DNA from 2 places in the Polymorphospora sp. NPDC051019 genome. Region 1 is predicted to be linked to the other one. Evidence: riboswitches for the same ligand, from Rfam matches in the RefSeq annotation. Region 1 holds a riboswitch; the other holds the start of a gene.
The links. Region 1 has a riboswitch for cobalamin ahead of AB0M79_RS10265 (LPXTG cell wall anchor domain-containing protein). Riboswitches for the same ligand answer to the same signal wherever they lie in the genome.
Positions count from the first base shown of each region.

Region 1 (7,007 bases):
GCTGCGGGGCAGCATCGCCGCGCCACCCGGACTCCAGTCGGTCGACATCGCCCGGCGCGAGCAGGAGGAACGCCACCGGCGCCGGGCGCAACGCGCCATCGCCCGCTGGGTCGACTGGTTCGGCCAGTTGCCCAAGGAGACGCTGCCGGAGCTGGGGCCACCGCTGACCCCGCTGTTCCGGCAGGGCACCCTGGTCTCGGCGGCGGCGGACACCGCCGTACGGCTGGTCGCCAACCGGCACGGGGTGACCACCTCGACGGTGCTGCTGACGGCGATCGCCGCGGTGCACGCCGGCTGGTCCGGCCGGGACACCGTCGGCATCTTCATGATGGTCAACAACCGTTCGCTGCCCGGTTACGACACCGCGATCGCCAAGCTCAACCAACTCGGCATGATCGTGGTCGACCTGGCCGACCGTCCGGACTTCGCCAAACTGCTGCCCCGGGTGTGGGCGGCGGCGCTCGAGGCGTACCGCTCGGCCTACTACGAGCAGGCGGAACTGCTGCGGGCGTACGAGGCGGCCGGTCACAAGATCAATACTGGTGAGAGCGCGCACTGCTATTTCAACGACATCCGGCTGAGCACCGACGCGAGCGTGTTCGGCCGGGAGACCGGCGAGGACGAGGTCCGTGCCGCGATGTCGAGGTCGTCGTTCTCCTGGGGCGAGAGCTACGACAGCTTCGTCTACCGGACCCGGGTGGAGGTCGTCGACAAGCCGGGCGGCATCGGTCTGACGCTCACCGCCAACACCGCCTACCTGCCGCCCGAGCAGGCCGAGCGGTTCCTGCGTGACCTGGAGCGGCTGCTGGTCGACGCGGCCTTCCACGACGTGCCGGCACCCTGGGTACGGCCGCACGTCACCGCCTGACCCGACCGGCCGGACCATCGCGCGGCAATACGGATCCGTGGCCCCGCGGAATTGTGCCCAGGCCTGTTCCGCCCGTACCGGAATGAACGTTGCCGGTCGAATTAAGGAAAGCCTCACCTGCGCGTATTAGGTAAGGCTCTGCTCCTCTGAGCTGGGCAAACTCTTTTCCTGTTCGAAGTGCCGAAAGTGCCGTACCGGTTTACGGTCGAACGGAGGAGGTAGTCATGACACAGATGCTGGAAATGCCGCGGGTACAGGAATGCACGGTAACCGACTGCGGCTACAACCATGACGGATGCCGGGCCTTCGCCATCACCATCGGCGAGACGACCGCCAGTTGCGACACGTTCATCGACACCTCGGCCAAGGGCGGGCTCGACATGGTGATCGCCCAGGTCGGCGCCTGCAAGCGCGCCGAATGCCGGTTCAACGCCGAACTCGAGTGCCGGGCACCGTCGATCCGGGTCGCGCCGGGCCAGGACCTCGCCGACTGCATGACCTTCCAGCCGCGCTGACCCGGCCCGCTGCCGTCCGGGCCCGTACCCCGGGCGGCAGCCGCCACCCCGCACCGCCGCTCAGGGGGAGCCGAGCCGGAAGGTGCGCAGCCCGTGCCGCACACCGTTCACCTGGACCTCGACCGCGTGCTCACCCGGGTGGTAGGTGCGGGTGCTGATCGGCGCGAACGAGTGCCGCCGACTGATCGTCAGGCTGGCGCCGGCGTCGAGACGGCGCGTGGTGAGCTTGAAGACCTTCGGGCTCAGCGTCCCGTTGGCCCGCCGGTGGTGGACGACGTAGTCGATCGCCACCGCCGCGAGATCCGGCCCCCGGTTCTCGAGCGTGACCTCGAAGAGCAGGTCGCCGCCGGACGCCACCACAGCCGCGCCGAGCACCGGTCCGGTGACGACGATGTCGGGCGCCGGACCGAACCCGAGCAGCCCGAGCGCCGCCGGATCACCCTTCTTAACCAGCGTACGCAGCCCGTGCCGGACCACCTTCGCGGTGTGCTCGTCCGCCTGATCGAGCCAGCGGGCCGCGGTCGCCGTGGCCAACTCCGGATCGATGCGGCTCAGGTCGTTGAGATGGTTGGCGACCGAGCGGCGGACGTACTCCGAATCGTCGCGGTAGAGCGCGTCGAGCACGGTGGCGGTGGCCGCCGGGCGGTCGAACAGCGCCCGCACCCGCCGCGCCCAGGGCAGGTAGGGGCGGGTGCCCTCGCTGGCCAGGCGCCGCACGTGCGGGTCCGGGTGCCGGGTCCACTCCTGTGCCACGGCCAGCGTGCGGTCGAGGTCGGCGGCGAGGAACGACCGGACCGCGAACTCGGCGGTCAGCCGCGGGGTCAGGTCGGCGAGCAGGGCGAGTCCGGCGTCGAAACGGTCGGCCGGCCCGGCGTCGAGCGCGCGCCGCGCGACGGCCTCGGTGACCGGCCAGATCATCCACCCGGTGAATTCGGGCCGCTCCAGGGCGGCACGTACGACCGCCGCGAACCCGTCGTAGTCGTCCGGCAGATCGGTCAGCAGCGCGTCGCGTACGTCGTGGCACCGCTCGCTGAGCGTCCGCCCCTCCAGTGCCGCCGCCGTGCGACGCAACGCCGGCAGCGGATGCCCCGGTGCCACGTCGAGCAGGCAGCGCGCCAGCCCGTCGACGGCGGTCGCGTTGAGAAGTTCGTCGGCGGTGGGCATCGGCTGACCTTTCGTGCTCGCCGCGGTCGCCGGCTTCCGGCGGCGCCGGCCGGCACCGGCGAGGCTCTCCGCCGCCAGCGGCCGGTCCGATCCTCGCACGGCGGGCGTGCTCAGGTCGCCAGCGGTCCGGAGGGAGGCGGGGAAACTTCCGGGCGCGCCGGCCGTGGTGCCTTCGGCGGGCGCGGGTGTGCCGGCGGGAAGTCGTCCGGAACCTTCAGCAGCGCCGCCGGTCCGGCCACCACCGCCGACGGCCCGGTCCCGGCGACGGTGCCGACGTCCGGCCCGGCGGTCCGTGGCCGCCACACCTGTTCGGCGGGCAGCAGCGAGCGGAAGTCGAACTGGCACTTCGGGCACGCGCGCAGTGCCGTCTCGGCCCGCCGGTCGCCGCAGCGCTGGCAGTACGTCACCACGGTCTCGTCGGCGTCCAGACCCTGGCAGCGCGGGCAGGCGAACTCCGGGCCCTTGCTGTTCAACTGCACCAGCCGGCCGGCCAGCACGTACGGGGTCACCACCGCGCTGATGCCGGTCGCCAGGTCGCGGGTGCGTCGGGTCCGCTCCTGGAGCCGTTCGAGTTCGGGGTTGGTCACCTTCTCCAGCCGGCAGGTGGTGCAGGTCCGCAGCGTGCGGACCGGCAGCAGGCCACGCAGCCGGGCCTGCTGGTGCAGGAAGGTCACCACAGGCACATCCTCAGGGGTGGCGGGAAACAGCGAAGCCCGGCCGTCGGCGGCGAGGTGTTCCTCGACCCGGAAGACCAGCGACTGCACCTGTGCGACGAGTGCCGGTGGCATCGCGCCGGGCCGGCTGGTGACCAGCGTGCCCACCATCAGCATGCCGTCGGCCAGCTCGGTCGGCACCTCGGCGACCGCATCCGCCGTCTCGAAGACGAAAGTGTCCACACCGGACCGGCTGACCGACGCCCCACGGGGCGGTGCCGAACCACCGTCGAGCAGCCGCGACGTGTGCCGCGACAGGGCCGCCTGCGCCTGGGCGGCGCGGCTGGCGGCGTTCTGCATGATGGCGACGTCGCCGGTGCCGGTGTCGCGCCACCACGAGGTGAACGAGCCCGCCGCCGCCGGATCGAGCCGGGTCAGCGCGCCGTCGACGGCGGCCAGCACGGAGCCGAAGAGTTCGACGTACGCGCTGGTCGCACCCCAGGTGCGGCCGACCTTGCCGGGCCAGCGGTCGGCGAGCAGGACGACGATGCGGCAGCCGGTGTCGGCCGCCTCCAGCCCGATCCGCAGGCTCACCGGCAGCTTGCCCGGTGCCAGCGTGACCCCGCCGAGCTTCGAGCCGCGCACCGCCTCCAGCACGCTGAGCTGCTCGGTCCGCAGCTCGAACGACAGTTCCCGGATGGTGCGCAGCAGGTGCTGACGGGCGACGCTGGGCGGTACGGCGACCCGCCGCTCCGCCCCGGCGGCCAACCGCCCCGGTTCGAGGCCGGGCGTGCCGGCAGCCGGGCCGGCGCTGGCCTCCCCGGCTTCCGCCCAGGTCATTCCGTGGCGGAGCCGAGGCCGGCGTCGTACGGGGCCAGTTCGGTGGCGGCCGTCTCGACGTGGGTGTTCGCCGCGGCCTGGTAGTCGATCGAGGTGTCCAGGTTGGCGCCGGCGATCGAGGCGTGGTTGGCGGCGGTGTCCATCGCGCTGTCGGCGGCGTCGAAGTAGCCCTGCGCGGCGCTCTGCTGGGCGTAGTCGACGTAGCTCTGCGCCGAGTCGGCCCACGAGGCGCTGCTGTCCGCGTGCCAGTCCGACCACTGCTGGTCGCTGGTGGCGCCGCTCAGCTCACTTTGCACGATCGTCACGGCGGGTTCCGGCACGGCGACGGGTTCGACGGTCGGGGTGACCGGTGTGACGTCCACGGCGGGTGTGTCGGTGGACAGGTAGTCGTTCCAGCCCGAATCAGTGCTCACTGCCGATCTCCAGATCTGCCGACGGACGCGACCCCGTTCGGCAACATCGTCGCAACGGCGCGCCACCGTCCTCCATCGTCCGACCGGGTGCCACCGGCGGGACCGCCGGTCGCATGGACCGGACGTACCGTCGGTGGCCATCGATGCGAGGTCGTGACCTGTGCCTCATGTACGCGGCGTGGGTGGCTGGATACCGTAAGGTTCGCTACCAGCCAGAATGGCTTACCCACAACTGAATGAGTTTCCGCGTGGGGGAAGCCGGTGTGAAGCCGGCGCTGACCCGCAACCGTATGTGGTGGACTTCCACCACGAGCCGGAATGCCCGCACGGAGACGAGCGGCCTCAACTGTCGTGGTCTACAGGTTGAGCCCGGATCGACGGACCCCTGCGGGCCGGGATGCGGTGCTCACCACCGCTCCCGAAAGGCATGTCCCATGCTCCGTCGCCTTCTCGCGGCCCTCACCCCGGCCCTCGCCGGGAGCGCGGTGCTGCTCGTCGCGCTTGCGACGACACCCACCCCCGCACCGGTCGCCGCCGTACACGCCGACAACCCGCACTCGGCGCAGAGCGCCGCCGCCGCCAGGTGGCTGGCCGGCCAACTGGCCGACGGACGCCTGCCGAGTCCGGTCGGCGGCACCGACTGGGGCCTGACCATCGACGCGCTGATCGCGCTGGAGGCCACCGGCACCGAGCCGGCCGCCGCCGACGCGGTCGCCGACGCGGTCGAGGCGAACGTCGACTCGTACGCGACCGGCGGCGACTGGGCCCCCGACTACCTCATCAGCGGCTCGATGGCCAAGGTTCTCGTCGCCGCCGTGGTCGCCGGCCGGGACCCGACCTCGTTCGGCAGCCACGACATGCGCGCCCGCACCCTCGACCTGATCCGTGGCGCGGACGCCGGAGCCGTGCAGGGCTGGATCTTCGACCGGTACGGCGACCAGCCGACGCAGGGCGGCAATCTCTTCGCGCAGAGCCTCGCGGTGCTCGGCCTGGCCCGATCCGGCGGCGTCCCGCAGCCGGCGGTCGACTTCCTCATCAAGCAGCAGTGCGTCGCCGGCGGCTTCCGGCTCAATCCGGCGACCGACGGCGCGGCCTGCACCAGCGCACCGGTGGCCAGCCAGGTCCAGGACGTCGACACGACCGCGATGGCCGTACAGGCGCTGCTCGCGGCCGACGCCGCAGGGGCCACCGGCGCGAAGGCCGCCGCCGACGCCGGCATCGGGTGGCTGCTGACCCAGCAGAAGGCCGACGGCTCGTTCCAGGGCTCGATGGGCACCGATTACTCCAACACCAACAGCACCGGCCTGGGTGGCCAGGCGCTGGCCGCCGCCGGACACATCGCCGAGGCCGACCGGGCCGCCGACTTCGTCGCCGCGCAGCAGTTGACGGCGGCCGGTGGCGGGGCCGCGGCCGCGCACGCCGGGGCGATCGCGTACACCCCGGGCTCGCTCGCGGACGCGATCTCGGGCGGCATCGCCGAGAACGAGACGGATCAGTGGCGGCGGGCCACCGGGCAGGCCGCGCTGGGCCTGGCGAAGGTGTCGCTGGCCGAGATCGGGACCGGCGGCACCGAACCGACCCCGACGTCCACGGCCACCCCGACCCCGACCGGATCGGCGTCCCCGACGACCTCCCCGACCGCGTCGCCGTCCCCGACCGCGACCGCCACCCCGACCGGTACCGCCACCCCGTCGCCGACCGGCCCGACCAGCCCGGCGCCGACGACCTGGGCGCCACCGCCGTCCGGTGGCGGACGGCTGCCGACGACCGGCGTCGACGTCACCTCGATCGGCGCGTTCGGCGCGGTCGTCATGCTCGCCGGGGCCGGGCTGGTCGTGGCCGGCCGGCGCCGCCGGGAGGGGGCGTGACCGCACGGACGGACCGGTTCCCGCCGACACCGGCCGGGCGCGACCCGGCGGCGGCCGGGATCCGGGTCGGGCTGCGGACGGCCGGCGCGGCCCTGGCCGCGCTGCTGCTCGCCGCTGCCGGCGCCACCGCACCCGCCTACGCGGCCGGGACCGCCGGCTACTGCCCCGACGCCAACGGCGTCACGGTGATCGTCGACTTCCGGGAACTCGGCGGCGCCACGATCATCAGGTGTGCCCCCGGCAACCAGGCCACCGGCCTGGCGGCGTTGAAGAACGCCGGCATCCAGATCACCGGCACCGCCCGGTGGGGCGAGGGATTCATCTGCCGGATCGAGGGCAAGCCCGGCCCGCAGAACGAACCGTGCATCGACACACCGCCGGCCAGCGCCTACTGGTCCTACTGGCACGCGACGAACGGTGGCACCTGGAGCTACAGCCAGTTCGGGGTGCTGAACCGGACCCCGCCACCGGGCAGCTTCGAGGGCTGGTCGTTCTCGAAGGACCGGACCTCGTCCAGCAGCCCGCCGCCGCGCGTGGCGCCCCGCCGGCCGGCGGCACCGGCACCGACGCGTACCACCGCCGGCCCGCCACCGGGCGGTCAGCCCGGCGCCCCGCCACCGGCCGCCAGCCGCCCGGCCGATCCGCCGCCCGGCGGCGCGCCCGCCCCGTCGCGACCCGCGCCGCCG
Region 1 is NZ_JBFBCH010000004.1:247,960-254,966, forward strand. Features, by position in the region: gene AB0M79_RS10240 (condensation domain-containing protein) at 1-868, shown strand, start outside; gene AB0M79_RS10245 (DUF1540 domain-containing protein) at 1,093-1,383, shown strand; gene AB0M79_RS10250 (DNA alkylation repair protein) at 1,444-2,547, opposite strand; gene AB0M79_RS10255 (hypothetical protein) at 2,658-4,040, opposite strand; gene AB0M79_RS10260 (hypothetical protein) at 4,037-4,453, opposite strand; cobalamin riboswitch at 4,675-4,798, shown strand; gene AB0M79_RS10265 (LPXTG cell wall anchor domain-containing protein) at 4,888-6,321, shown strand; gene AB0M79_RS10270 (hypothetical protein) at 6,414-7,007, shown strand, end outside.

Region 2 (7,007 bases), on a different contig from region 1:
GAGGAGGCGAGTGCCGGGCGGCCCTGGGCGGCGTTGGTGGTGCCGCAGCCGCCGGGTGCGCTGCCGCCGTACACCTGGAACTCGAACAGCGACACGCCCCAGGCGGTGGCCCGCCTCGTGGTGTGCAGCCGTACGTAGCGGGCGGTGCCGGCCACGGTCAGGCTCTGGTCGCCGCCGGTGCCGCCGACGGTGGTGTGTGCCGTGGTCCAGGAGGAGCCGTCGGTCGACAGTTGGATGGTGAAGTCGCTGGCGTACGCGGTCTCCCAGCGCAGCGCGACCCGGCTGACCGCGACCGGTGAGCCGAGGTCGACGCGTAGCCACTGCGGGTCGGCGGCGGCGCTGGACCAGCGGGTGCCGTTGTCGCCGTCGACGGCGGCGGAGGCCGGGAACGCGATCGACTCGGTCGACGACGCGGTGACCGGCCGGCCCTGCGAGAGCAGGATCTCCGCCGCGCTGGCGGTCACTGTGGTGGCCACGACGTATCCGCCGAGCAGGGCGACGAGGGCGGCGCCCAGGGCGCCGAGGCGTAGCCAGGTGGGGCGGGCGGGCCATCGGCCGGTCGGGGGCGGGGTGGGACGCATGGCAGCTCCTCTTCGACAGGGCGTGGTGTGTCGACCCGGTTACCAACCGATGACGACCGCATGAGAGAGCGCTCTCTTAATCGGACACTCTGAACCGTGTTTCGAGGTATGTCAATGCCTAGTCAACGCTCGGGGAGCGCTCCCCGGCAAGATCAACTATGCTGACGGCCGGTTCCCGGCGCCGGGCGGGGTGGTTTCAGGAGCCGTCGGGCAGCGCGGCCGCGTCGCGGGTGGTGTACGGGGCACGGTCGGCCGCCACCAGCAGCACCCCGATCGTCAGCCCGGTCGCCGACCCGACGGCCGCGTACAGCGAGTCGGTGTCGGCCGAGTTGACCGGGACACTGCCGGCGAGCGCGGTCAGCAGGGTCGCGATCGGCGTACCGAACATCAGCAGGAACAGCCAGAACATCGTCAGCACCGGATAGCCGATGGCCAGGAGGACGATCGTCGCGCCCTGCGCGTCCCACGCGGGCCGGCCGGCGGGCCAGCGCGCGGACAGCAGCGAGAGCCCGGCCAGCAGCACCACCCCGAGCAGCAGCGACGGACCCAGCCGCTCGTACGGCTCGACCAGCCGGATCCAGGCCGCACCGGCCGCGCCGAGCGCCAGCACGGCCGTGGCCGGCGCCAGCCGGCGGAGCAGGTGGTTCGGGATGGCCCGGTCGGCCGCCACGGTGCCGACACCGGCCGGTGCCGTCAGGACACCGGCGGCGAGCGCCGAACCGACCGTCAGCACGAGCAGTGTCCCGCTGACCGTGAGCGCGGCCGGCGTGAGCGCCGGCTCGGTGTCGGTCGGGGATTCGATGAGCGCCGCCAGCGGTGTCAGGGCCACGCCGACCGCGGCGGCGACGACCAGCGCCCGGCGGTCGGGACGGCGGGACCGTCGCCCGGTCGCCGCGACCGTGCCCACGGCCAGGCAACCGAGCACCGCCAGCGCGGTGGCCGCCGGCCAGCCGGCCAGGTCGGAGCGGTCCAGCGCCACGTCGGCGCCGATCCAGAGCAGGCCGGCGGTGACACCGGTCCGGGTGGCCCGCCGATCCCCACGAGCGGCCAGGACCAGCCCGAGTACGACCGCGACGATGGCCATGAAGCGCAGGTCGCGCACCCAGTAGGTGTTGTTCTCCGCGTACGCGTCCGGGCCGCTCGGCTCGGTGAGCGGCTGCAACACCGCCAGCCCGACCGCCCAGCCGACCGCCGCGGCGGCGGCGGCCACGATGCCGGCCAGCGACACGGCGCCCGCCGGCGACACGATGCCGGACCGGCGTGGGGCCTCGGTCGGGGGCGGGGGGTCGGACCCGCGTCGCCATCCTGCGCGCACGCGTGGACCGTACCGCACCGCGGTCGGTTCCGGGGTGCCCCCCGGCCCGGTCGTTTCGTGTCTCACGCGACACGCCGCGCCTAGATGTTGGGTGTGACTTTTGCAGGTCCCCTATATATGGTGTCCCCCGTAGCTGGTTCGGCCGCCCGTCCGGGGCGGTCGAGGCAAGAGGGAACCCGGTGCGAGTCCGGGACTGCCCCGCAGCGGTGAGTGGGAACGACAGCCGTCAGAAGCACTGGGCGCCACCCGGCCACGAGCCGGGCCGCCTGGGAAGCGACGGCCGGTAGGCGAACGCGGAGACTCCGCGCCGGCCCACGAGTCCGAAGACCTGCCAGCACACCGCGCACGCCCGTGCGCGGTGGTCCGAGGCCGCGCGGGACGGCCGACGCCATCGTGATCCTCGCCGGCCCGGCGGGGCCGTCGGTGTCGTCCGCGCGCCGCCATCCGGACCCCTGGACCGAAGTCGCGAGGAGAGTGTTGTGACGGTCACCGAGGTCGCCCCGGCACCGGCGGACGCCGGAGCGCCCGCTGCCAGGCGGACCCAGATGCAGGTGCGCAAACGTAACGGCTCGACCGAGCCGGTCGACGTCAACAAGATCGTCCGGGCCGTCGACCGGTGGGCCGACGACCTCGCCGACGTCGACCCGCTGCGGGTCGCGACCAGGACGATCAGCGGCCTGTACGACGGCGCCACCACCGCCGAACTCGACCGGCTGTCGATCCAGATCGCCGCCGAGATGATCGGCGAGGAACCGCAGTACTCGCGTCTCGCCGCCCGGCTGCTCGGCGCCTACGTCGACAAGGAGGTACGCGGCCAGGGCATCGCCTCGTTCAGCCAGGCGATCCGGCTCGGCCACGCCGAGGGGCTGATCGGCGACGAGACCGCCGAGTTCGTCCGGATCAACGCCCGCAAGCTCGACGACGCCATCGACCCCGACGGGCACCTGCGGTTCGAGTACTTCGGACTGCGCACCGTCTACGACCGCTACCTGCTGCGGCACCCGACCAGCCGGCTGGTCGTGGAGACCCCGCAGTACTGGCTGCTGCGGGTCGCCTGCGGACTGTCCACCAACCCGGCCGAGGCGATCGCCTTCTACCGGCTGATGTCGTCGCTGGCCTACCTGCCCAGCTCGCCGACGCTGTTCAACTCCGGCACCCGGCACACCCAGATGTCGTCGTGCTATCTCGTCGACTCGCCGCGCGACGAACTCGGCTCCATCTACGAGCGCTACGCCCAGGTCGCGCACCTGTCGAAGTTCGCCGGCGGGATCGGCATCTCGTGGTCCCGGGTCCGCTCGCGGGGAGCGCTGATCCGGGGCACCAACGGCAAGTCCAACGGCATCGTCCCGTTCCTGCGTACCCTGGACGCCTCGGTCGCCGCGGTCAACCAGGGTGGCCGGCGCAAGGGCGCCGCCTGCGTCTACCTCGAACCGTGGCACCCCGACATCGAGGAGTTCCTCGAGCTGCGCGACAACACCGGCGAGGACGCCCGCCGTACCCACAACCTGAACCTCGCCAACTGGATCCCCGACGAGTTCATGCGCCGGGTCGAGGCCGACGGGGTCTGGTCGCTCTTCGACCCCGACGAGGTACCGGAACTGCCCGACCTGTGGGGCGAGGAGTTCGACGCCGCCTACCGCGCCGCCGAGGCCGACGGCCGCCACGTGCGCCAGGTCAAGGCCCGCGACCTGTACGGCCGGATGATGCGCACCCTCGCCCAGACCGGCAACGGCTGGATGACCTTCAAGGACGCCGCCAACCGGCTGTGCAACCAGACCGCCGAACCCGGCAACGTGGTGCACCTGTCCAACCTGTGCACCGAGATCATCGAGGTCTCCAGCGACACCGAGACCGCCGTGTGCAACCTCGGCTCGGTCAACCTGGCCGCCCACGTCGCCGGCGACGACATGGACTGGCCGAAGCTGCGCGCCACCGTACGCACCGCGGTCACCTTCCTCGACCGGGTCATCGACATCAACTACTACCCGAGCCCGGAGGCGGCGGCGAGCAACCCCCGCTGGCGCCCGGTCGGCCTCGGCGTCATGGGCCTGCAGGACGTCTTCTTCGCGCTCCGGCTGCCGTTCGACGCGCCCGCCGCCCGGGAACTGTCCACCCGGATCGCCGAGGAGATCTACCTGACCGCCCTGGAGACCTCCGCCGACCTCGCCGAGCGCGCCGGCCCGCACCCGGCGTACGGCCAGACCCGCGCCGCCCGCGGCGACCTCCAGCCCGACCTGTGGGGGGTCACCCCGACCCAGACCGACCGCTGGGCCGCGCTTCGCGAGCGCGTCTCCCGCTACGGCCTGCGCAACTCGCTGCTCGTCGCGATCGCCCCGACGGCCACCATCGCCTCGATCGCCGGCTGCTACGAGTGCGTCGAGCCGCAGGTCTCCAACCTGTTCAAGCGCGAGACGCTGTCCGGCGAGTTCCTCCAGATCAACACCGCGCTCGTCGGTGAGCTGAAGGCCCGGGGGCTGTGGACCGAGCCGGTCCGGGCGGCGATCCGCCGCGCCGAGGGCTCCGTGCAGGGCATCGCCGAACTGCCCGGGGACGTCCGCGAACTCTTCCGCACCGCCTGGGAGCTGCCGCAGCGGGCGCTGATCGACCTCGCCGCCGAGCGGTCGCCGTACATCGACCAGAGTCAGTCACTGAACCTGTTCATGAGCGCACCCAGCATCGGCAAGCTCAGCTCGATGTACCTCTACGCCTGGAAGTCCGGGCTGAAGACGACGTACTACCTGCGGTCGCGACCGGCGACCCGGATCCAGCAGGCGACCGTCGCGGTCACCCGCCCGGACGCCGCCATCCCGGCGCCGGCCGTGATCGTGCCGCCCGTCGACGAGGCGCTCGCCTGCTCCCTGGAGAACCCCGAGTCCTGCGAGGCCTGCCAGTGACCACCGAAACCCGTACCCCGATGCTGCTCGACCCGGGCATGGACCTGACCCTGCGACCGATGCGCTACCCGCACTTCTTCGACCGGTACCGCGACGCGATCAAGAACACCTGGACCGTCGAGGAGGTCGACCTGCACTCCGACCTCGCCGACCTGGCCAAGCTGTCGCCGGCCGAACGGCACCTGGTGAGCCGGCTCGTCGCGTTCTTCGCCACCGGCGACACGATCGTCGCCAACAACCTGGTGATCAACCTCTACCAGCACGTCAACTCCCCGGAGGGCCGGCTCTACCTGTCCCGGCAGCTCTTCGAGGAGGCGGTGCACGTCCAGTTCTACCTGAACCTGCTCGACACGTACGTGCCCGACGACGAGGAGCGGTTCGCCGCGTTCGCCGCCATCGAGAACATCCCGTCGATCCGGCGCAAGGCCGAGTTCTGCTTCCGCTGGATCGACTCGATCTTCGAGCTGCGTGAGCTGCGGACCCGGGAGGACCGGCGGGCGTTCCTGCTCAACCTGATCTGCTTCGCCGCCTGCATCGAGGGCCTGTTCTTCTACGGCGCCTTCGCGTACGTCTACTTCCTGCGCTCGCGCGGCCTGCTCAACGGCCTTGCCTCCGGCACCAACTGGGTGTTCCGCGACGAGTCGATGCACATGGCGTTCGCGTTCGACGTGGTCGAGACCGTACGCCGCGAGGAACCCGATCTGTTCGACGACGACCTCGCCGAACAGGTCCGGCAGATGCTCGCCGAGGCGGTCGAGTGCGAGGTGCAGTTCGCCGAGGATCTCCTCGACGGCGGGGTGTCCGGGCTGTCGCTGCCGGACATGCGCGAGTATCTCCAGCACGTCGCCGACCGGCGGCTGGCCCAGCTCGACATCGCCCCGCTCTACGGCTCGTCGAACCCGTTCGCGTTCATGGAGTTGCAGGACGTGCAGGAGCTGTCGAACTTCTTCGAGCGGCGGGTGTCGGCGTATCAGGTCGGGGTGACCGGCGCCGTCACCTTCGACGACGACTTCTAGCCAGCCGTCGCCGGTCGCGCCCCCGGGTGCGGCCGGCGACGGCTAGCCGGAGGCGCGCAGGTGGCGGCCGTCGCGGCGGCGCTCCTGGACCAGGGTGACGAGGTCTTCCCGGGCCCGGGCGACCCGCGACCTGATCGTCCCGACCGGGCAGCCGCAGACCTCGGCCGCCTCGGCGTAGCTCAGCCCGGCGACCTGGGTGGCGACGAACGCCTCGCGCCGGTCGGCGGGCAGCGCGTCGAGCAGGTCACGCAGCACGATCTCGTCCTCGAACCGGTGCGGGGCGCTGCGGGCCAGGGTCGCCTCGGCGGCGTGCTCCCAGTTCTCCAGGGCGGCGACGCGCGGCCGTACGGTGACCGCCCGGACGTGGTCGACGGCGACCCGGCGGGCGATCGCCAGCAGCCAGGTCTTCGCCGACGACCGGCCGGCGAAACGGGGCAGCGACCTCATGGCCCGCAGATAGGTCTCCTGCGCCAGGTCCTCGGCCTCGGAGGCGTCGGTGAGGTGGCCCAGGAAACGGATCACCTGTTGCTGGGTGGCCTGGATGAACGACGACGCGGCGGCCCGGTCACCGCGGCCGGCGGCCAGCGCCCATCGGGTGATCTCGTCGTCGCTGTCCGGCGTCTGCATGGGGAAAGGCTAGCCCCCTGATCCGCGCTCCGGACAGGTGTACCCCGGATGGAACCGGCGTGCGGTGCCGTCCGACTATGGGGTGATGGGGTGCGATGAGTGTCGCGAGGCGCTGTCAGCCGGCCTGGATGGCGAGGACGGTCCGGTCGAGCGGGGGGCAGCTGACGCACATTTGGACATTTGTCCGCAGTGTCGGGAATGGTACGACAATGCGGCATTGGTGACACGGCTGACCCGTACCAGCACGGTGCCGGTCACGTTCCAGGTCGACGACGCGGTGCTGGCCGCCCTGCCGGCGCGCCGTACGGCGCGCGCCGCCCTCGGACACCTGCTGGCCCGGGCGGGCCGGCCGGCGGCGGTGCCGCTGCGGGTCGTGCTCGGCGTGCTCGGGCTGGCCCAGTTCCTGCTCGGGGCCGCCCAGATCGGCGGGCTCACCGCGACCGGCCACCTGCACGGCGTAACCGGCGTCGAAGGGGCCAACCACCTGTGGCACGAGTCGGCGGCCTGGAACGTCGCCCTGGGCGCCGGGTTCGCGTGGATCGCCCTGCGCCGGGTACGGCCCACCGGCATCCTG
Region 2 is NZ_JBFBCH010000001.1:254,240-261,246, reverse strand. Features, by position in the region: gene AB0M79_RS01170 (discoidin domain-containing protein) at 1-581, opposite strand, end outside; gene AB0M79_RS01165 (hypothetical protein) at 778-1,896, opposite strand; cobalamin riboswitch at 2,014-2,247, shown strand; gene AB0M79_RS01160 (ribonucleoside-diphosphate reductase subunit alpha) at 2,376-4,790, shown strand; gene AB0M79_RS01155 (ribonucleotide-diphosphate reductase subunit beta) at 4,811-5,806, shown strand; gene AB0M79_RS01150 (sigma-70 family RNA polymerase sigma factor) at 5,849-6,433, opposite strand; partial or broken gene AB0M79_RS01145 (zf-HC2 domain-containing protein) at 6,519-6,617, shown strand; gene AB0M79_RS01140 (hypothetical protein) at 6,654-7,007, shown strand, end outside.
Region 2: another riboswitch for cobalamin. It lies ahead of AB0M79_RS01160 (ribonucleoside-diphosphate reductase subunit alpha); the one in region 1 lies ahead of AB0M79_RS10265 (LPXTG cell wall anchor domain-containing protein).